DNA from 2 places in the Streptomyces sp. NPDC031670 genome. Region 1 is predicted to be linked to the other one. Evidence: riboswitches for the same ligand, from Rfam matches in the RefSeq annotation. Region 1 holds a riboswitch; the other holds the start of a gene.
The links. A riboswitch is a leader RNA that binds a small molecule or an ion and turns the genes downstream of it on or off. The one in region 1 is predicted to bind glycine.
Positions count from the first base shown of each region.

Region 2: another riboswitch for glycine. It lies ahead of gcvP (aminomethyl-transferring glycine dehydrogenase); the one in region 1 lies ahead of gcvT (glycine cleavage system aminomethyltransferase GcvT).

Region 1 is NZ_JBVILC010000005.1:200,451-210,633, reverse strand. Features, by position in the region: gene glyA (serine hydroxymethyltransferase) at 96-1,358, opposite strand; gene gcvH (glycine cleavage system protein GcvH) at 1,384-1,761, opposite strand; gene gcvT (glycine cleavage system aminomethyltransferase GcvT) at 1,831-2,943, opposite strand; glycine riboswitch at 3,087-3,209, opposite strand; gene ACZ5ID_RS12480 (AAA family ATPase) at 3,337-4,014, shown strand; gene ACZ5ID_RS12475 (enhanced serine sensitivity protein SseB) at 4,124-4,891, shown strand; gene ACZ5ID_RS12470 (enhanced serine sensitivity protein SseB C-terminal domain-containing protein) at 5,030-5,827, shown strand; gene ACZ5ID_RS12465 (ABC transporter permease) at 6,206-7,204, shown strand; gene ACZ5ID_RS12460 (ABC transporter substrate-binding protein) at 7,270-9,024, shown strand; gene ACZ5ID_RS12455 (ABC transporter permease) at 9,126-10,136, shown strand; gene ACZ5ID_RS12450 (ABC transporter ATP-binding protein) at 10,133-10,183, shown strand, end outside.
Region 2 is NZ_JBVILC010000001.1:865,356-875,538, reverse strand. Features, by position in the region: gene ACZ5ID_RS04005 (FHA domain-containing protein) at 1-46, shown strand, start outside; gene ftsR (transcriptional regulator FtsR) at 107-850, shown strand; gene ACZ5ID_RS03995 (bifunctional nuclease family protein) at 904-1,377, shown strand; partial or broken gene ACZ5ID_RS03990 (MerR family transcriptional regulator) at 1,705-2,193, shown strand; gene ACZ5ID_RS03985 (DNA polymerase IV) at 2,263-3,819, shown strand; gene ACZ5ID_RS03980 (PRC-barrel domain-containing protein) at 3,732-4,112, opposite strand; glycine riboswitch at 4,224-4,321, shown strand; glycine riboswitch at 4,322-4,456, shown strand; gene gcvP (aminomethyl-transferring glycine dehydrogenase) at 4,517-7,402, shown strand; gene ACZ5ID_RS03970 (DUF5999 family protein) at 7,548-7,754, opposite strand; gene ACZ5ID_RS03965 (hypothetical protein) at 8,094-8,681, opposite strand; gene ACZ5ID_RS03960 (glutamate-cysteine ligase family protein) at 9,172-10,183, shown strand, end outside.

The DNA.
Region 1 (10,183 bases):
GGCGGTGCAAGGGTTCGGGGCACCGCTCTCACTGTCCAGTGTGCGTCCAGTGTGCGCGGTGCCCCGAAGGTTCGTACGAACAAAAGGGTACGAAACTACTTCAGGCCGGGGTACAGGGGGTGCTTCGCGGCCAGGGCGGAGACCCGGGCGGCCAGCGCGTCCTTGTCGAAGTCCGGCTTGAGGGTCTCGGCGATGATGTCGGCCACCTCACGGAAGTCGTCCGCGCCGAAGCCGCGGGTCGCCAGCGCCGGCGTGCCGATCCGCAGGCCCGAGGTGACCATCGGGGGGCGCGGGTCGTTCGGGATGGCGTTGCGGTTGACCGTGATGCCGACCTCGTGGAGGCGGTCCTCGGCCTGCTGGCCGTCGAGCTCGGAGTTGCGCAGGTCCACCAGGACCAGGTGCACGTCCGTGCCGCCGGACAGGACCGAGACGCCGTGCGCGGTGACGTCGTCCTGGACCAGGCGCTCGGCCAGGATGCGGGCGCCGTCCAGGGTGCGCTGCTGGCGCTCCTTGAACTCCTCGGAGGCCGCGACCTTGAAGGACACCGCCTTGGCCGCGATCACGTGCTCCAGGGGGCCGCCCTGGAAGCCGGGGAAGACCGCGGAGTTCAGCTTCTTCGCGAAGTCCTTGTTCCGGGCCAGGATGATGCCGCCGCGCGGGCCGCCGAGCGTCTTGTGCGTGGTGGAGGTGACCACGTCCGCGAACGGCACCGGGTTCGGGTGCAGCCCGGCCGCGACCAGGCCGGCGAAGTGCGCCATGTCGACCCACAGGAGGGCCTCGACCTCGTCCGCGATACGGCGGAACTCGGCGAAGTCCAGCCGGCGCGGGTACGCCGACCAGCCCGCGATGATCACCTTGGGGCGGTGCTCCTTGGCCAGCCGCTCGACCTCGGCCATGTCGACAAGACCGGCCTCGTCGACGTGGTACGGGACCACGTTGAACTGCTTGCCGGAGAAGTTCAGGCGCATGCCGTGGGTGAGGTGGCCGCCGTGCGCCAGGTCCAGGCCGAGGATCGTGTCGCCGGGCTGGGCGATCGCGAAGAGGGCGGCCTGGTTGGCGGAGGCACCGGAGTGCGGCTGGACGTTGGCGTACTCCGCGCCGAACAGGTCCTTGACCCGGTCGATCGCGATCTGCTCGGTCACGTCCACGTGCTCGCAGCCGCCGTAGTAGCGGCGTCCGGGGTAGCCCTCGGCGTACTTGTTGGTGAGGACCGTGCCCTGGGCCTCCATGACCGCGACCGGAGCGAAGTTCTCCGAGGCGATCATTTCGAGGGTGGACTGCTGACGGTTCAGCTCGGCGTCGACGGCCGCGGCGACGTCCGGGTCGAGCTCGTGAAGAGGGGTGTTCAGAAGCGACATCGGAAGATCAGTCCTTACGCCGTGGTCAGCTGCCTGCGAACGCGGTGTACTCGTCGGCGGAGAGCAGGTCGCCCGGCTCCTCGGCGACGCGCACCTTGAACAGCCAGCCGCCCTCGAAGGGGGCGGTGTTGACCAGCGACGGGTCGTCGACGACGTCCTGGTTGGCCTCGGTGACCTCGCCCGTCACGGGGGAGTAGAGGTCGCTGACCGACTTGGTCGACTCCAGCTCACCGCAGGTCTCGCCCGCGGTCACCGTGTCACCGACCGCCGGGAGCTGGACGAACACCACGTCACCGAGCGCGTTGGCCGCGTGCTCCGTGATGCCGACCGTCGAGACGCCGCCCTCGGCGTCCGACAGCCACTCGTGCTCCTTGCTGTAGCGCAGCTGCTGGGGGTTGCTCATGACCAGAATTCTCCTGTACGAGGGGGAGTGGTGGTGAACGGAAAAGTCATGCGGTGCGTGTGCGAGGGGTCACTTCTGGCGCTTGTAGAACGGCAGCGCCACGACCTCGTACGGCTCATGCGTACCGCGAATGTCCACGCCGACGCCGGAGGTGCCCGGTGCGGCGTGCTCGGCGTCCACGTACGCCATGGCAATCGGCTTGCCCAGCGTGGGCGACGGGGCGCCCGAGGTGACCTCGCCGACGGTCTCGCCGCCGGCCACCACGGAGAAGCCGGCGCGCGGCACCCGGCGGCCCTCGGCCACCAGACCCACCAGCTTGCGCGGCGCCTTGGCGGCGGCGCGCTCGGCGGCGGCCTCCAGGGCCGCGCGCCCCACGAAGTCGCCCTCCTTCTCGAACTTCACGACCCGGCCGAGCCCCGCGTCGAACGGGGTCAGCGCGGTGGTCAGCTCGTGCCCGTACAGCGGCATGCCCGCCTCCAGGCGCAGCGTGTCGCGGCAGGACAGACCGCACGGCACCAGGCCCGCGTCCTCGCCCGCCTCGGTGAGCGCCTGCCACAGCTTCTCGGCGTCGGCCGGGGCCACGAAGAGCTCGAAGCCGTCCTCACCGGTGTAGCCCGTACGGGCGATCAGCGCCGGGACGCCGGCCACCGTGCCGGGCAGGCCCGCGTAGTACTTCAGGCCGTCCAGGTCGGCGTCGGTGAGCGACTGCAGGATGCCGGGGGACTTCGGGCCCTGGACGGCGAGCAGCGCGTAGTTGTCGCGGTCGTCGCGGACCTCGGCGTCGAAGCCGGCCGCGCGCTCGGTGACCGCGTCCAGGACGACCTGGGCGTTGCCCGCGTTGGCGACGACCATGTACTCGCTCTCGCCGAGGCGGTAGACGATCAGGTCGTCGACGATGCCGCCGTCCTCCTGGCAGATCATCGTGTAGCGGGCGCGGCCCACGCCGATGGTGCCGATGTTGCCGACGAGCGCGTAGTCCAGGGCCTTGACGGCCTCCGGGCCGGTGACGGTGATCTCACCCATGTGGGAGAGGTCGAAGAGACCGGCCCTGGTGCGGACGGCGTTGTGCTCGTCGCGCTCGCTGCCGTAGCGCAGCGGCATGTCCCAGCCGGCGAAGTCGGTCATGGTCGCGCCCAGCGAACGGTGCGTCGCGTCAAGGGCGGTGAGACGGGGGTTGCTCATGAGGGTGTGGCTCCCAGGGCATGACGGCGAGGACGATCCTCCCCATCTGTCATCGGAACCTGAGAGGTTCGCCGGGAGACCCGGCTTGCACCTTGGGTGGGGCCGCGCCGTCCGGGGACGCGCGGCCCGCTTTTCAGATCTGCCTCATCCACGCGGTACGGGGCCTGAGAGATTCAAGGGAGGGACTTGCTCCTTCGGCGCCCCGCGATCCACCAGGCCTTCCGGGGCCTTGGGGGAACTGCCGGGGACTCTCCCGCGTGGATTCAAGCGGCCGGTATGCAGTTGGCGGGCACATCATTGCACGGCTCCGCGGAACGGCATATCGCTCAGGCCTCATTACCATCTCTTTACGCACATTGGGGAAGGGTCGCACGACCCGGCAGGGGAGGACCGATGACGGTGCACAGGCACACGGCGGCGAAGGCCGGCCCGGCGGTGCCCGCGCAGCGCGCCACGGCGCCCGGCGCCACGGCGCCCGGTGCGGCGCCCGTGGTGCGGGACCTGCGCGGGCGCGCCGGACGCACCCCGCGCACGCTTCGGTTCGCCGCGGGGGACGTGGTGGTGGTCTCCGGGCTGCCGGGCAGCGGCAAGACCACCCTGCTGCGCCAGGCCGCGCCCGGCCTCGGCATCGACTCGCAGGACACCCGCAGGGCCTGGGAGGCCCGGCTGCCCGGGGTGCCGTACGCGCTGTACCGCCCGGTGGCCCGCGTCGCCCACTTCCTGCGGACGCACCGGGCGCTGCGCGCGGGAGAGGGCCTGGTCGTGCACGACTGCGGCACCCACGCCTGGGTGCGCTGGTCACTGGCGCGCCGGGCGGCCCGGGGCGGGCGCCGCCTCCATCTGGTGCTGCTCGACGTCCCCCCGGAGGTGGCGCTGGCGGGGCAGGCGGCCCGCGGGCGCAAGGTGTCCGCGTACGCCTTCGCCCGGCACTCCCGGGCGGTGCCGCGCCTGATAGCGGCGGTCGCGGCGGGCCACCTCCCCAGGGGCGTGGCGTCGGCGGTGCTGCTGGACAGGGACGCGGCCGGGGCGGTGGACCGGATCGCTTTCGGGGAGCCGCCCGGCCGGGACTAGAGTTTCGGCGCGGGGACCGCGCGACCGGCGCCGTACGGCCCGCACGGCACCCGCGAACACCCGCTGACCCCACTGACACCCGCAGTCACGCGAAGACGAAGGACGGCATATGAACTTCCCGCACCCGCTCCCGCAGGGCGGCGGCGGCTGGCCGGGCAACGAGCTGGAGGAGGCTCTGGCGGCGGCCCTGGGCAACCCGACGGCGGGCCCGCGCCTGATAGAGGTCATGGGCCGCAACCCCGTCTGGGTGCCGCTGCCCAACGGCGGCGGCCAGGACAGCCGGGATCTCGATCTGCCCACCATGGAGATCGACGGCGCGCCGTACGTCCCGGTTTACAGCTCCGAGCAGCAGTTCCTCCAGTGCGTGGGCCCGCACATGTCGTTCGCTATCGCGCCGGCCGTCGAATTCGCCCGGGGGCTGCCGCCGCAGCTGGGCATCGCGCTGAACCCGGAGGGCGCGGTCGGTGTGCCGCTGCCGCCGCCCGCCGTGGCCGAGCTCTGCCGTACCGGGCGCACCGCCCTGGACGGCCCCGCCTCCGGCGCCCGGGTACGGCTCTTCGAGCCCGACTGGCAGGAGGACCCGGTGGACTTCCTGACCGCCGCCTCCGCCGAGTTCGAGGCCATCGGCGTGGTGCGCACCGCCCGCCGCGCGCTCGCCTCCATCGAGGGGGACGAGCCGACCCTCTTCATCGGCGTGGAGTTCGCCACCTGGGACGGAGCCGGGCGCAACGCCCCCATGGAGGCGCTCGGCCGGGCGCTGGGCCGGGTCCCGGTCGGCTGGCCGGTGAACCTGGTGCTGCTCGACGTCGCCCAGGACCCGGTGGGGGACTGGATGCGGGAACGGGTGCGCCCCTTCTACACCCGGCCCACGCCCTAGCACCCCGGCACCGGTCCGCCCGCGCGCGGGCCGCTCCGCGGTCCTCCCGCATAAGCTGGTTCCATAATCCGTAGACCCCCCACGGCCGCCCGCCTGTGCGCCGGCGGCGCGGGGGAACGAAGAGGGGCGGGACCCAGGGTGAGTGCGTCAGGCACCGCGGCGGCCGGGCAGGTCGAGCACATGCTGCGCCAGGTGGCCCCCGGACGCTACGACGCGTACGAGGCGCTGCTGCACGCCCTCGCCGACCCCTCCTCCGGCCGGCTGTGGATGCTGCTGTGGCACGGCGGCCCCGGCGCCCCCGACGCGCAGTACGGGAACATGGAGGTCGACGGGGTCGCGTACGCCCCCTGTGTGACCTCCGCCCAGGAGCTCTCCGCCAGTGGCTGGAACCGGGCCCACGAGGTGGTCACCGGCCGGGACATCGCCCGCGCCCTCTACCCCGACCGGTACGGGATCTGGCTCAACCCGCACGCCCCGGGCGGCGGGGTCGGCATCCCGTGGCCGGATCTGCGCCGGATCGCCACCGGCCTGGACCGGATGCCGGCCGGTCCGCTGCGGATCACCGAACCGGCCGTGGAGATCCCGCAGTTCTACGCCCTGCTCGCACAGCACGCGCACCGCACCCCCGCCGTGCGGGCGCTGCGCCGCGCCTGGGTGCAGCCCGCGCTCGGCACCCCGTACCTGGCCATCGGCCTCGACCTCTACGACACCGGGCCGCGGTCCGTCGACGCGGTGCGCGCGATGATGCAGCAGTCGGTCGCCGCCGTCCCCGAGGGGCTGCCGGTCTCCACCGTCGCCCTCTCCGACGAGTACGACCCGGTCGGGATGTGGCTGCGCGCCCGGGGCCGGGCCTTCTACGACCGCGAGGCGCACTCCGCCCCGGCGGCCCCCGCCGGCGGGTACGGCTATCCGCCGGCCGCCCCGCGCGCCTACTGACGCCACCCACAAGTCGCACAAGCCGCACACGCCCCACACGTACCCAACAGTCGCGCCTGTCCCGGTTGCCGCCCACTGGTCCACCCAATTCGCCAGTTCATCAGGGCAGTTGGGCGACATGACCGATCTGGTCGGTTAGTACACGACTGGTCCGCTCAGACGATCACACCGTCCGCATAACGGAAGTCATCTGACCGCATCACGTTTAGGCAACCATTCACCGTCAGGTCTGGCGGGTGATCGCGAACGCGTTGAAGACTCCCGGCTAACAAGGGCCGGTTCGGCCCGTCGCAGATCACCGCACCACCTGATGGAACAAGCCGCCACAGCGGCTGGTACGGGCCGGCCATCCGCCGGCCGGGAGGGGTCAGAGGCACTGTGACCGCACCGCTCGAGACCACCGGATCGGCTGCCGAGGTGCCGCCGGAGGCAGTACTCACGGGGGCCAAGCAGAGCCAGATCGAGGGCCGTTCACTCGGACAGATCGCCTGGACGCGCTTCAAGCGCGACAAACTCGCGGTCGCCGGTGGCGTCGTCGTCGTCCTGCTCGTCCTGCTCGCCGTTCTCTCCAAGCCGATCCAGTGGGCGTTCGGGCTCGACCCGAACGAGTTCCACCAGGACCTGATCGACCCGGCCCTGCTGGCTCCCAAGGGAGCCTGGGGCGGCATGAGCTGGGAGCACCCGCTGGGTGTCGACCCGCAGTACGGGCGCGACATCCTGTCCCGCATCATCGAGGGCTCCTGGGTGTCGCTGCTCGTCGCGGGCGGCGCCACGCTGCTCTCGGTCGTCATCGGCGTGATCATGGGCGTCACGGCAGGGTTCTACGGCGGCTGGGCGGACACCCTGATCAGCCGTGCGATGGACGTCTTCCTGGCGTTCCCGCTCCTGCTCTTCGCCATCTCGATCTCCGCGTCGCTCCAGGACGGGGCGTTCGGACTGACCGGGCTGCCACTGAGGATCAGCGTGCTGATCTTCGTGATCGGCTTCTTCAGCTGGCCCTACATGGGCCGTATCGTCCGGGCCCAGACGCTCAGCCTGCGCGAACGCGAGTTCGTCGAGGCGGCCAAGAGCCTCGGCGCCCGCGGTCCGTTCATCCTGATCAGGGAGCTGCTGCCGAACCTGGTGGCTCCGATCCTGGTCTACGCCACGCTCCTGATCCCCACGAACATCCTGTTCGAGGCCGGACTCAGCTTCCTCGGCGTCGGCATCTCGCCGCCGCAGGCATCGTGGGGCGGAATGCTCTCCACCGCGACCGACCTCTACGAGGCGGACCCGCAGTACATGATCGTGCCGGGCCTGGCCATCTTCATCACGGTCCTGGCGTTCAACCTGCTGGGCGACGGGCTGCGAGACGCCCTCGACCCGCGAGGCAAGTAAGCACGCGGCACCTGCCACACAACGACACATCTGCCGCAACCATCCATAGAGGGGGCATTCCTCAGGTGAAGACGAGAAAAGCGACCGTTCTGATCGCTACCGCCGTGGCGCTGACACTGGGGGCCACCGCGTGCAACGACTCCAAGGACGACAAGGGCAGCGGCGGCGGTAAGTCGGTCACCGACGCCGCGCTCAGCCAGATCGTGAACAAGTCCGACAAGAAGGGTGGCACCGCCACCTACGCCATGTCGGACGTCCCGGACTCGATGGACCCGGGCAACACGTACTACGGCTGGGTGCAGAACTTCTCCCGCCTGTACGGCCGTACGCTCACCACGTTCAAGCCGGCCGCCGGCAAGGACGGCCTGACCGTGGTCCCGGACCTCGCGGAGTCGCTCGGCAAGCCCAGCGCCGACGCGAAGACCTGGACGTACACCCTGAAGAAGGGCCTGAAGTTCGAGGACGGCACGCCGATCACCTCGAAGGACGTCAAGTACGCCGTCGAGCGCTCGAACTTCGCCCCCGAGGCCCTGTCCAACGGCCCGACGTACTTCAAGTCCCACCTGGAGGGTGGCGACAAGTACGAGGGTCCGTACAAGAACAAGGACCCCAAGGGCATCGCGTCCATCGAGACCCCGGACGACTCCACCATCGTCTTCAAGCTGAAGGACGCCTTCGCGGACTTCGACTACCTGGCGACGTTCTCGCAGACGGCGCCGGTGCCGAGGGACAAGGACAAGGGCGCGACCTACGTCCAGCACATCATCTCCTCCGGCCCGTACAAGTTCGAGTCCTACGAGGAGGGCAAGGGCGCGACCCTCGTCCGCAACCCGCAGTGGGACCCGAAGACCGACCCGAACCGCCCGGCCCTGCCGGACAAGATCAGCATCCGGTTCAAGGTCAACGCGGTCACGGTCGACAACGACCTGCTCGCCGACAACCTGACCGCCGACGCGGCCGGCACCGGTGTCTCCCCGCAGACCCAGCCGAAGGTCCTCACCAGCCCGAAGTACAAGTCGCAGACGGACGGTTCGTACGCCGGCGCGACCTCGTACATCGGTCTGAACGTGAACGTCGCCCCGTTCGACAACATCCACTGCCGCAAGGCCGTGCAGTGGGGCATCGACAAGGCGTCGATCCAGGCCGCCGCGGGTGGCGCGCCCAAGGGTGACGTCGCCTCGACGCTGCTGCCGCCGTCGGTCAACGGCTACGCCAAGTTCAACCTGTACGAGACCCCTGGTGACAAGGGCGACGAGGCCAAGGCCAAGGACGAGCTCAAGCAGTGCAACCAGCCGAACGGGTTCTCCACGAACCTGACGGCCCGCTCCGACCGCCCGTCCGAGATGGCCATGGCCACCGCGGTCCAGGCGTCGCTGAAGAAGCTCAACATCAACGCGGAGATCAAGTCCTTCCCCGCGGGCAAGTACTTCCAGAACTTCGCCGGCAACCCGCAGTACGTGCACGACCACAAGCTCGGCATGATCATGACCGCGTGGGGTGCCGACTGGCCGACCGGCTTCGGCTTCCTGGACCAGATCATCAACGGTTCGGCCATCAAGCCGTCCGGTGGCAACAACGTCCAGGAACTGAACGACCCGGCGATCAACAAGGCGCTGAACGACGCCATCTCCAACACGGACAAGACCGCCCGTGAGAAGGCCTGGGGCGACATCGACAAGATGGTCGCCGAGAACGCCTCCGCCGTTCCGCTGATCTACCGCAAGAACCTGCTGTTCCGCCCGACGTCCGCGACGAACGTCACGGTCACCCAGGCGTACCTCGGTATGTACGACTACCTGCTGATGGGTTCCTCCAAGTAAAGCGGCTGAGCCCCCGAGTTCTTTGAAAGGCAGGTGAAGGCTCCGGTGCCCGCCGGGTCGGGAAGACCCCCGGCCTGGCGGGCACCGGTTGCCGGACAGCTGTGGCTGCGTACATCATCCGACGCGCTTTCGGCGCGGTGGTCCTGCTGCTGATCGTCAGCGCGGTCACCTTCGCGATTTACTTCCTGGTGCCCCGGCTGGCCGGCCAGACGATGGACCAGTTGGCCGCCCAGTACGTGGGCAAGGACGCCAATGCCGGTGCGATCGCCGCGGTGAAGAAGAACCTCGGGTTCGATCAACCGCTCTACGAGCAGTACTGGCACTTCATCAAGCAGATCTTCGTCGGCGCGACCTACCAGTTCGGTCCCGACGCCTCGGTCTGCAACGCCCCCTGCTTCGGCTACTCGTTCAAGAACCACGTCGAGGTCTGGCCGCAGCTGACCGACCGCATCCCGGTCACCTTCTCGCTCGCCATCGGTGCGGCCGTCATCTGGCTGACCTCCGGTGTGGCGGTCGGTGTCGTCTCCGCCCTCAAGCGGGGATCGTTCATGGACCGCTTCTTCATGGCCATCGCCCTCGCGGGCGTGTCCCTCCCGATCTTCTTCACCGGGATGCTGGGCCAGGGACTGTTCACGGTCCAATGGCCCATCTGGTCCGGCGTGCACTATGTGCCGTTCATGGACAATCCGGCCGAGTGGGCCTGGAACCTGCTCATCCCCTGGTGCAGCCTCGCCTTCCTCTACTCCGCGCTCTACGCCCGGCTCACCCGGGCCGGAATGCTGGAGACCATGGGGGAGGACTACATCCGCACCGCCCGTGCCAAGGGCCTGCGGGAGCGGACCGTCATCGGCAAGCACGGCCTGCGTGCCGCGCTCACCCCGATCGTCACCATCTTCGGCATGGACTTCGGTCTGCTGATCGGCGGCGCGGTCATCACCGAGCAGGTCTTCTCCTTCCCGGGCCTCGGCTTCTACGCGGTCGACGGCGTCCGCAACAACGACCTCCCGGTCGTGATGGGCGTGACCCTGGTCGCCGCCTTCTTCATCGTTCTCTGCAATCTGCTGGTGGACCTGGTGTACGCCGCGATCGACCCCAGGGTGAGGCTCTCGTGAGCGACCTGAACAAGACCGGCGCGGCCGTCGGCGAGCCGGTGGCCGAG
Region 2 (10,183 bases), on a different contig from region 1:
CGGGAAGTACCGGCTGGTGTTCTACGCGAGCCAGCACGGCGTCTGACCCTCTCCCAGACTCCGTCCGGGGGGACCCGCAAGGGGGAAGACCCACCAGGGAAGGCCCATGCTGCACACACCGACGGGCGGTGCCGGGAACGGCACCGCCACCGCGGGCGACCGGCTGATGAGCATCGGCACGGTGCTGAACCAGCTGCGCGAGGAGTTCCCCGAAGTCACCATTTCGAAGATCCGCTTCCTGGAGTCCGAGGGCCTTGTCGAGCCCAGGCGCACGCCGTCGGGGTACCGCAAGTTCAGCCCCGAGGACGTGGAGCGGCTCGCCCAGGTCCTGCGGATGCAGCGCGATCACTATCTGCCGCTGAAGGTCATCCGTGAGCACCTGGACGCCCTGAGCCGGGGTGAGCAGCCCGTGCTGCCCGCCGCGGGCGGAGCGCGCGATCTGGCGGACGGCGGGGGAGAGGGCGACCTGGAGCGCCCCACAGCGGCCCGTGTGGGGCGTACGGAGCTCCTGGTGGCCGCTGAGGTCACCGAGGCGGAGCTGACCGAGTGGGAGTCCTACGGGCTGATCTCGGCGGGTCCGGAGGGCGGCTACGACGCGGAGTCGGTGAATGTGGCACGTCTTGTCGCGGATCTGGGCCGATTCGGTCTCGAACCGCGTCATCTTCGCGCCATGAAGGCGGCTGCGGACCGCGAGGCCGGCCTGGTCGAACAGGTGGTCGCCCCGCTGCGTCTGCACCGCAACCCGCAGACCAGGGCGCATGCGGAGGCCACCGTCAGAGAGCTCGCGGCGCTCACCGTGCGGCTCCACGCGGCCATGGTCCAGGCCGCTCTCGGGGTCCGGCTGCACTGACCTCGGGGGTCCCCGACTACCCAAACCTGCCGGGCACGTCCTAGGGTTGCTGTGTGAACGAGCTCGACGTCGTGGGTGTCCGGGTGGAAATGCCCTCCAACCAACCGATCGTGCTCCTGCGTGAAGTGGGAGGCGATCGGTACCTCCCCATCTGGATCGGCCCGGGGGAGGCGACCGCGATCGCCTTCGCCCAGCAGGGGATGGCTCCGGCGCGGCCCCTGACGCACGACCTTTTCAAGGACGTGCTGGAGGCCGTGGGCCAGGAGCTCACCGAGGTCCGCATCACGGACCTGCGCGAAGGTGTGTTCTACGCGGAGCTGGTCTTCGCCAGCGGGGTCGAGGTGAGCGCGCGACCATCGGACGCCATAGCGCTCGCCCTGCGCACCGGAACGCCGATCTACGGCAGTGACGGGGTGCTCGACGACGCGGGGATCGCCATCCCGGACGAGCAGGAGGACGAGGTGGAGAAGTTCCGCGAGTTCCTCGACCAGATCTCGCCCGAGGACTTCGGCACCAACAGCCAGTGAGCCGCGTGCCGGAGCCCCGTCAACCCGGCCGCTCCGGGGCATTCGAGTAGCCTTTCCCTGAAGAGGGGTACGCGAAACCACTCTCAGGGTGATTATCACTCGGCGTGCCGAGTGTGGCGATCGTTGACGCACCCCGAGTGACTGCCTACCGTCGTGAGGGCAGTTCTAGGACGGAGGGTCGGCGTGAGAAGCAGCGGCGGCGACAGTACGGCAGGGGAGGCCCCCGGAAGTCCGGGGGGGAGCGGGCCGTACCCGCCCCCGAGCTCTCTGCCGGGTACGAGCGGTGGCCACCCCCTTCACGACAGCACGGCCGACACCGGCACCGACACCGTCGGATACCGGGGGCCGACGGCGTGCGCGGCGGCGGGGATCACCTACCGGCAGCTCGACTACTGGGCGCGCACCGGCCTGGTCGAGCCCAGTGTGCGTCCGGCGCACGGATCGGGCACCCAGCGGCTGTACAGCTTCAAGGACGTCGTGGTCCTCAAGATCGTCAAACGGTTCCTCGACACCGGGGTGGCCCTCCAGAACATCCGCACCGCCGTCCAGCACCTGCGGGAGCGCGGCTTCTGCGATCTGGAGCGGATGACGCTGATGAGCGACGGGGCGACCGTGTACGAGTGCTCCTCGCCCGATGAGGTCGTCAGCCTGCTCCAGGGCGGCCAGGGGATCTTCGGGATCGCCGTCGGCGTGGTGTGGCGCGATGTGGAGACCGCGCTCTCGCAGCTCCACGGCGAGCGGATCGACACCGGCGAGACGCTGGTGGGGCACAACCCCGCCGACGAGCTCGCCCGGCGCCGCAACCGGGCGGTCTGAGGGGCAGCGGGACTGTCGCAGCACGCCCTGGAGGGCCGATTGTCAGTGGTGTGAGGCAGCATCGGTGGTGTGAGAGCCGCGCCGACCATCCTGCATCTGGACATGGATGCCTTCTTCGCCGCCGCAGAGCAGGCGTCGAAGCCCAGCCTGCGCGGAAAACCCGTGATCGTGGGCGGTCTCGGACCGCGCGGTGTGGTGGCCACCGCCTCGTACGAGGCGCGGCGCTTCGGCGCGCGCTCGGCGATGCCGATGGCGCAGGCGAGACGGCTGTGTCCCAACGGCGCCTATCTCGTCCCGCGCTTCACGTTCTACCGCTCGATCAGCGAGCAGGTGATGGAGTTGCTGGGGCGGCTGTCGCCCCTGGTGGAGCCGCTGAGCCTCGACGAGGCGTTTGTGGACCTGGAGGCCGGGGGAGTCGCGTGGGACGCTCAGTCGGCCCGTGAGGCCGGTCAGCGGCTGCGTGCGGACATCCGGGCGGTGACGGGGCTGACCGGGTCGGTGGGGCTGGCCGGGTCCAAGATGCTCGCGAAGATCGCCTCGGAGGAGGCCAAGCCGGACGGGCTGGTGCTCATCGAGCCCGGCACCGAGCGGGAGATGCTCGCCCCCATGCCGGTCAGGACGCTGCCGGGCGTGGGGCCCGCCACGGGCGAGCATCTGCGCCGGGCGGGGATGACCACGGTCGCGGACCTGGCCGAGGCGGGCGAGGACGAGCTCGTACGGCTGCTGGGCAAGGCGCACGGGGCGTCGCTGCACCGGATGGCGCTCGGCCTCGACGACCGGCCGGTGGTGGCCGAGCGGGACACCAAGTCGGTGTCGGTCGAGGACACCTTCGACGTGGACCTGCACGACCGGGTGCGGGTGATGACCGAGGTGGGACGGCTCGCCGACCGCTGTGTGCAGCGCCTGCGGGCCTCCGGGCACTCCGGGCGCACGATCGTCCTGAAGGTCCGGAGGTACGACTTCTCCACGCTGACCCGGTCGGAGACGCTCCGCGGGCCCACGGACGATCCCGCGGTGGTGCGCGAGGCGGCCGGCCGGCTGCTCGACTCCGTGGACACCACCGGCGGCGTGCGCCTGCTGGGGGTCGGGGTCAGCGGTCTCGCCGACTTCACCCAGGAGGACCTCTTCGCCCAGGCGGCGGGCGAGCGGGCGGCCGGCGAGCCGGACGCCGTCGAGCGGGCGCCCGTCGAGACCGGTGCGCAGACGCCGGCCCCCGAGCAGCCGGAGGCGGTCGACCCGGCCGAGCGGCGCTGGCAGGCCGGGCACGATGTGCACCACCGTGAGTTCGGCCCCGGCTGGGTGCAGGGCAGCGGGGTGGGCCGGGTGACCGTCCGGTTCGAGACGCCGACCTCCCTCGTGCCGGGCCGGGTGCGCACGTTCCGGGTGGACGACCCCGACCTGGCGCCGTCCGAGCCGTTGCCGCTGGTGGCGGCTGTCGACGAGGAGACGGGCGGGGCCGCGCTGGAGCAGACGGGTGACGGGGCCGCGCTGGAGCGGACGGGTGACGGCGGACCGGAGGAGCCGGGTGGCGCGGAGGGTCAGGTCTCGTCCTCCTCGCCCGCCAGGCGTCCGAAGTCCCGGTCGGTGCCGGGCAGCGGATCGGGGGCGGCGATGTCCAGACCGTAGTGGTGGTAGAGCTGGAGCTCCTGTTCGGGGGAGAGGTGGCGGCCGACGCCGAAGTCGGGAGCGTCCTTGATCAGCGCCCGGTCGTAGGGGATGTGCAGCGCCTCGTCGACGAGGGCGCTGGGCTCCAGGGGGACGAAGGCGTCCCGGCTGAACAGGCCGGTGCGTACGGCGGCCCACTCGGGCACTCCGGTGGCGTCGTCGAGGTAGACCTCGTCCACCGTGCCGATCTTGTTGCCGTTGCGGTCGAACGCCTTGCGGCCGATCAGGCTGCGCGGATCGATATCGGTCTGCACGGTCCCTCCAACAGGTCGCAACTGCTCGTAACACTACGAAAGTGCACAACGCGGCCCTCGGCCACTCGAAGGATCAGGGCCGGGCCGCGCTGGTACGCTGGCGATGGCTGCTGACCCCGTGCGGGAGAGTCCTTCGGAAAGATGTCCGGAGGCGCCGAAGGAGCAAATCCTCCCCGGAATCTCTCAGGCCCACGTACCGCGCGGACGAGGTCACTCTGGAAAGCAGGACGGGGGACGTGCGGGCGAAGGCCCATGCGCGCACCCCTTCCTCACCGACGGTGAAAGCCGGGACGCCCCCACGCGCCCCGGTGAAGCTCTCAGGTTGAGATGACAGAGGGGGAGGCCGTCCGGGCACCCGCGCCGTGGTGCCCCTCGCAGGTCGTGCAGACCAGGAGGCCTCCGTAATGACCGCCAACCGCATGCCGCTCACCGAGCTTGAGCGTGGCATCCCCTTCGAGCAGCGTCACATCGGGCCCGACGCCGAGGCCCAGGCGAAGATGCTCGCGCAGGTCGGCTACGGCTCGCTCGACGAGCTGACCGCCGCGGCGGTGCCGGACGTGATCAAGAGCGCCGAGGCGCTGGGTCTGCCCGGCGCCCGCACCGAGGCCGAGGTCCTGGCCGAGCTGCGCTCCCTCGCGGACCGCAACCAGGTCCTGGCCCCGATGATCGGCCTGGGCTACTACGGCACGTTCACCCCGCCGGTGATCCTGCGCAACGTCATGGAGAACCCGGCCTGGTACACGGCGTACACGCCGTACCAGCCGGAGATCTCGCAGGGCCGACTGGAGGCGCTGCTCAACTTCCAGACCGTCGTCGCCGACCTCACCGGGCTGCCCACCTCGGGCGCCTCGCTGCTCGACGAGGGCACCGCCGCCGCCGAGGCGCTCGCGCTCTCCCGCCGGGTCGGCAAGGTCAAGGGCGGGGTCTTCCTCGTCGACGCCGACACCCTGCCGCAGACCGTGGCCGTCATAGAGACGCGCGCCGAGCCGACGGGCGTCGAGGTCGTCGTCGCCGACCTGAGCCGCGGTATCCCGGCCGAGGTGGCCGAGCGCGGTGTCTTCGGCGTGCTGCTCCAGTACCCGGGCGCCTCCGGCGAGGTCCGCGACCTCAAGCCCCTCATCGACGAGGCCCACGAGCTCGGCGCGATCGTCACGGTCGCCGCCGACCTGCTCGCCCTGACCCTGCTGACCTCGCCCGGTGAGCTGGGCGCGGACATCGCCGTCGGCACCACCCAGCGCTTCGGCGTCCCCATGGGCTTCGGCGGCCCGCACGCCGGCTACATGGCGGTCCAGGAGAAGTTCGCCCGCAGCCTGCCCGGCCGCCTGGTCGGCGTCTCCGTCGACGCGGACGGCAACAAGGCGTACCGGCTGGCGCTCCAGACCCGCGAGCAGCACATCCGCCGCGAGAAGGCCACCAGCAACATCTGCACCGCGCAGGTCCTGCTCGCCGTCATGGCGGGTATGTACGCGGTCTACCACGGCCCGGACGGCCTGCGGCAGATCGCCCGGCGCACCCACCGGTACGCGGTGATCCTCGCCGAGGGCCTGCGCGCCGCCGGTGTGGAGGTCGTGCACGGCTCGTACTTCGACACGCTGACCGTCCGGGTCCCCGGCAAGGCCGCCGAGGCCGTGGCCGCCGCCCGGGACGGCGGGGTCAACCTGCACCTGGTCGACGCCGACACCGTCTCGATCGCCTGCGACGAGACCACCGACCGCGACCGGGTCGCCGCCGTCTGGGCCGCCTTCGGCGCCGAGGGCGACATCGAGGCGCTGGACGCCTCGGCCGCCGACACGCTCCCGGCCGCGCTGCTGCGCACCGACGAGTTCCTCACCCACCCGGTCTTCCACCAGCACCGCTCCGAGACCGCGATGCTGCGCTATCTGCGCAAGCTCGCCGACCGGGACTACGCGCTGGACCGCGGCATGATCCCGCTCGGCTCCTGCACCATGAAGCTGAACGCGACCACCGAGATGGAGCCGGTCACCTGGCCCGAGTTCGGGCAGATCCACCCCTTCGCGCCGGTCGAGCAGGCCGCGGGCTATCTCACGCTCATCCACGAGCTGGAGGAGCGGCTCGCCGAGGTCACCGGGTACGACGCGGTGTCCATCCAGCCCAACGCCGGTTCGCAGGGCGAGCTCGCGGGTCTGCTCGCGGTCCGCGCCTACCACCGCGCCAACGGCGACGAGCAGCGCACGGTCTGCCTGATCCCGTCCTCCGCCCACGGCACCAACGCGGCCAGCGCCGTGATGGCCGGGATGAAGGTCGTCGTGGTGAAGACCGCCGACGACGGCGAGGTCGACATCGCGGATCTGCGCGCCAAGATCGAGCAGTACCGCGACGAGCTGTCGGTGCTGATGATCACCTACCCGTCCACGCACGGGGTGTTCGAGGAGCACGTCGCGGACATCTGCGGCGAGGTGCACGACGCGGGCGGCCAGGTCTACGTGGACGGTGCCAACCTCAACGCGCTGGTGGGCCTGGCGAAGCCGGGCAAGTTCGGCGGCGACGTCTCGCACCTGAACCTGCACAAGACGTTCTGCATCCCGCACGGCGGCGGCGGCCCCGGCGTCGGCCCGGTCGGTGTGCGCGCGCACCTCGCGCCGTACCTGCCCAACCACCCGCTCCAGCCGACCGCCGGCCCCGAGACGGGTGTCGGCCCGATCTCGGCCGCCCCGTGGGGATCGGCCGGCATCCTGCCGATCTCGTGGGCGTACGTCCGGCTGATGGGCGGCGAGGGCCTCAAGCGCGCCACCCAGGTCGCGGTGCTCGCGGCCAACTACATCGCCAAGCGCCTGGAGCCGCACTACCCGGTGCTCTACACCGGCCCCAACGGCCTGGTGGCGCACGAGTGCATCGTGGACCTGCGTCCACTGTCGAAGGCGACCGGTGTCAGCGTCGACGACATCGCCAAGCGTCTGATCGACTACGGCTTCCACGCGCCGACGATGTCGTTCCCGGTGGCCGGCACGCTGATGATCGAGCCGACCGAGTCCGAGGACCTGATCGAACTCGACCGGTTCTGCGAGACGATGATCGCGATCCGCGCCGAGATCGAGAAGGTCGCCTCGGGCGAGTGGCCCGCCGACGACAACCCGCTGGCGAACGCCCCGCACACGGCGGCGGCGCTCGGCGGCGAGTGGAACCACGCGTACAGCCGCGAGGAGGCGGTCTTCCCGGCCGGCGTCTCGAAGGCCGACAAGTACTGGCCGCCGGTGCGCCGCATCGACGGTGCCTTCGGCGACCGCAACCTGGTCTGCTCCTGCCCGCCGCTGGACGAGTACGACCACTGAGGTAGAGCCGTCTACGGCTGACCTACGTCGGGGCCGGTGCGGGGAGCTTCCCCGGGCCGGCCCCTTCTTGTGCGGTGCTGTTCTTCTGTGCCGAGCGGTGCGGCCCCGTGCCGTGCCGCGCGGCGTCCGTACCCGTGAGGCCGCGCTAGGCGGCCTTCGCCACCTGCCCGGCGGTCAGCGCCCGGTGCGGGGCGATGATCCGCCCGTCCGGCAGCAGCTCACCGGTGTCCTCGAAGATCAGGACGCCGTTGCACAGCAGGCTCCAGCCCTGCTCCGGGTGGTGCGCCACGAGCTGCGCGGCCTCCCGGTCGGCGGAGTCGGCTGTCGGGCAGGCTGGCTGGTGCTGGCACATGGATGCGTTCTCTCGCTGCGTCGTAGTAGTGAATGTCCTGCGGCTCGATGCGGTGTTCATGGCCGCCCCCCGTTGCTCAGTCGGTCGGTGCGCTCCCAGTGTTGCCCCACGGACGTCAATCCGCAGGGATTTCGCGGCACCACTTCCTACCGCATATTGACGCATCACTCGTGCGGCCGGTTCAACTCAACTGCCCTGCCTCTTCGGGTGGTTCGTAGTGGCCGTTACGGACTAGCCCGTACGGAGGAGGCGTGCGCGGGCGTACACGACAGCGCCCCGGGGCCGCAGGGGCTCCGGGGCGCTGTGGGTGGTTCCGCCGGGCGACAGGCGACCGTGGTGTCAGACCGGCTGGCTCAGCAGGGGCGCCGGGGCGAGGCGCAGGGTCATCACCGGCAGGAGTTCGGAGACGCGGTGCGGCCGGTGGGCGCAGATACCGGGCGGCGCGGGCGCCAGCGGCACCAGCAGATCCGCCGGGTCCAGCTCGCCCGAGGCGGGGTCGGCCGTGAGGTCGCGCCGCAGCCACAGGGTGAGCATGTACAGCTCGGGCACCGAGAGCAGCCGCGCCTCGACGTCCATGGTCAGCGCTTCCGCCTGGCGCAGGGCGCGCTGGGTGGAGGCGAGATAGGGCCCTTCGAAGAAGTGCGAGAAGGCCCAGCCGTCGGGGGTGAGCATGGTGTCCGCGGCGGCGACCGCGGTCCCCGCCTCGCTGATGAGGAAGCGCCAGCCGGCCAGGCGGCTGTGCGGGGCGCGCGCGCTCGGCGTGATGCGGTCCAGCACATGGACGGGCAGCGGGAGTTCGGGGGTCAGCGGGCCCTGCGCGGAGCGCAGGGCGGGGGTGCGTGCCGCGCGGACGGCGGTGGGGGAACCGAGTGCCGCGAGGACGCTGCGCAGGGCGGGCGCGGGAGCCGGGGGAACATGCAGCGGCATGGTGGGTCGCCTCTCACTTCGGAGACACGGTGATGCGTGGGCGTTGCGGACAGCGCTGTCTGCGGTGACGCGGGGTCAGAGGGGGGCCGGGTGACAGGGGCCGGGACGCCAACTCTCTGCCTCGTTCGCAAAGTTTATACGACACGTGTTCAGGGGGTGTTTCGGCTAGCGGTCGGCGGTATTACGGGCAAGTCGGATTCAGGTCCTGATGATGCGGCATTCATCCCGGTTCGGCGAACCGGGTACACCACTGGCCAGGAAAGGTCTGCCCAGGGCGGTCGGCCGAAACCCGTCGGTGTTTTTCACGATTTCCGCAGGACCGCTATCCGGATGTTGGTGTATGCCGAATGCATGTGCCCGAGGCCGGTTCGTACCAGCTTACTACCCCGACCCCGCCCAGGGGGCGTTACAGATCAGCCAGCCGGGGCATTATCGACCGTGACGCACGCGGCCGGACGGACCGGCTGCCCATTCGAGGAGGGACCCTTCGATGGGTGAGAAGGTCGTGGCGGGCGAGTTCGACCTGTCCGATCGGCACGCGTACCGGCAGAAGCTCCAGCAGTGCCTGGAGGGGCTGGGGCGGCTCCTGACCGAACGGAGGTTCGATCGTCCGAGGAATCTGATGGGTGTGGAGATCGAGCTGAATCTCGTGGGGCCGGACGGTATGCCGCGCATGATGAACGCGGAGGTTCTGGAGCGCATTGCGAGCAAGGATTTCCAGACCGAACTCGGGATGTTCAACCTCGAAGTGAATATCGCCCCGCACCGGCTCGGCGGCCGGGTCTTCGATCAGCTCTCCGAGGAGCTGAGGACCGGTCTCGGGTACGCCGAGCGCAAAGCGGGCGAGGTCGGTGCCGGCATCCTGATGATCGGAATTCTCCCGACGATCGGACAGCAGGACCTCGTTTCCGCGAATCTCTCCGACGCCGACCGCTATGTACTGCTCAACGATCAGATCGTGGCCGCCCGCGGGGAGGATTTCACCCTCGACATCGAAGGCGTCGAACGCCTCGTCTGCACCTCCGGATCCATCACCCCGGAAGCCGCCTGCACCTCCGTGCAGCTGCACCTCCAGGTCACGCCTGCCCGCTTCGCGGCGGTGTGGAACGCCGCCCAGGCCGTCGCCGCCGTACAGATCGCGGTGGGGGCCAACGCGCCCTTCCTGTTCGGCCGGGAGCTGTGGCGCGAGTCGCGCCCGCCGCTGTTCGAGCAGGCCACCGACACCCGGCCCGCCGAGCTGCGCGCCCAGGGCGTGCGCCCGCGCACCTGGTTCGGCGAGCGCTGGGTGACCTCCGCGTACGAGCTGTTCGAGGAGAACCTGCGCTACTTCCCGCCGCTGCTGCCCATCTGCGACGAGGAGGACCCGCTGCGGGTGCTGTCGGAGGGCGGGGTGCCCTCCCTCCAGGAGCTCGTGCTGCACAACGGGACGATCTACCGCTGGAACCGCCCGGTGTACGGGATCGCGGACGGTGTGCCGCATCTGCGGGTGGAGAACCGGGTGC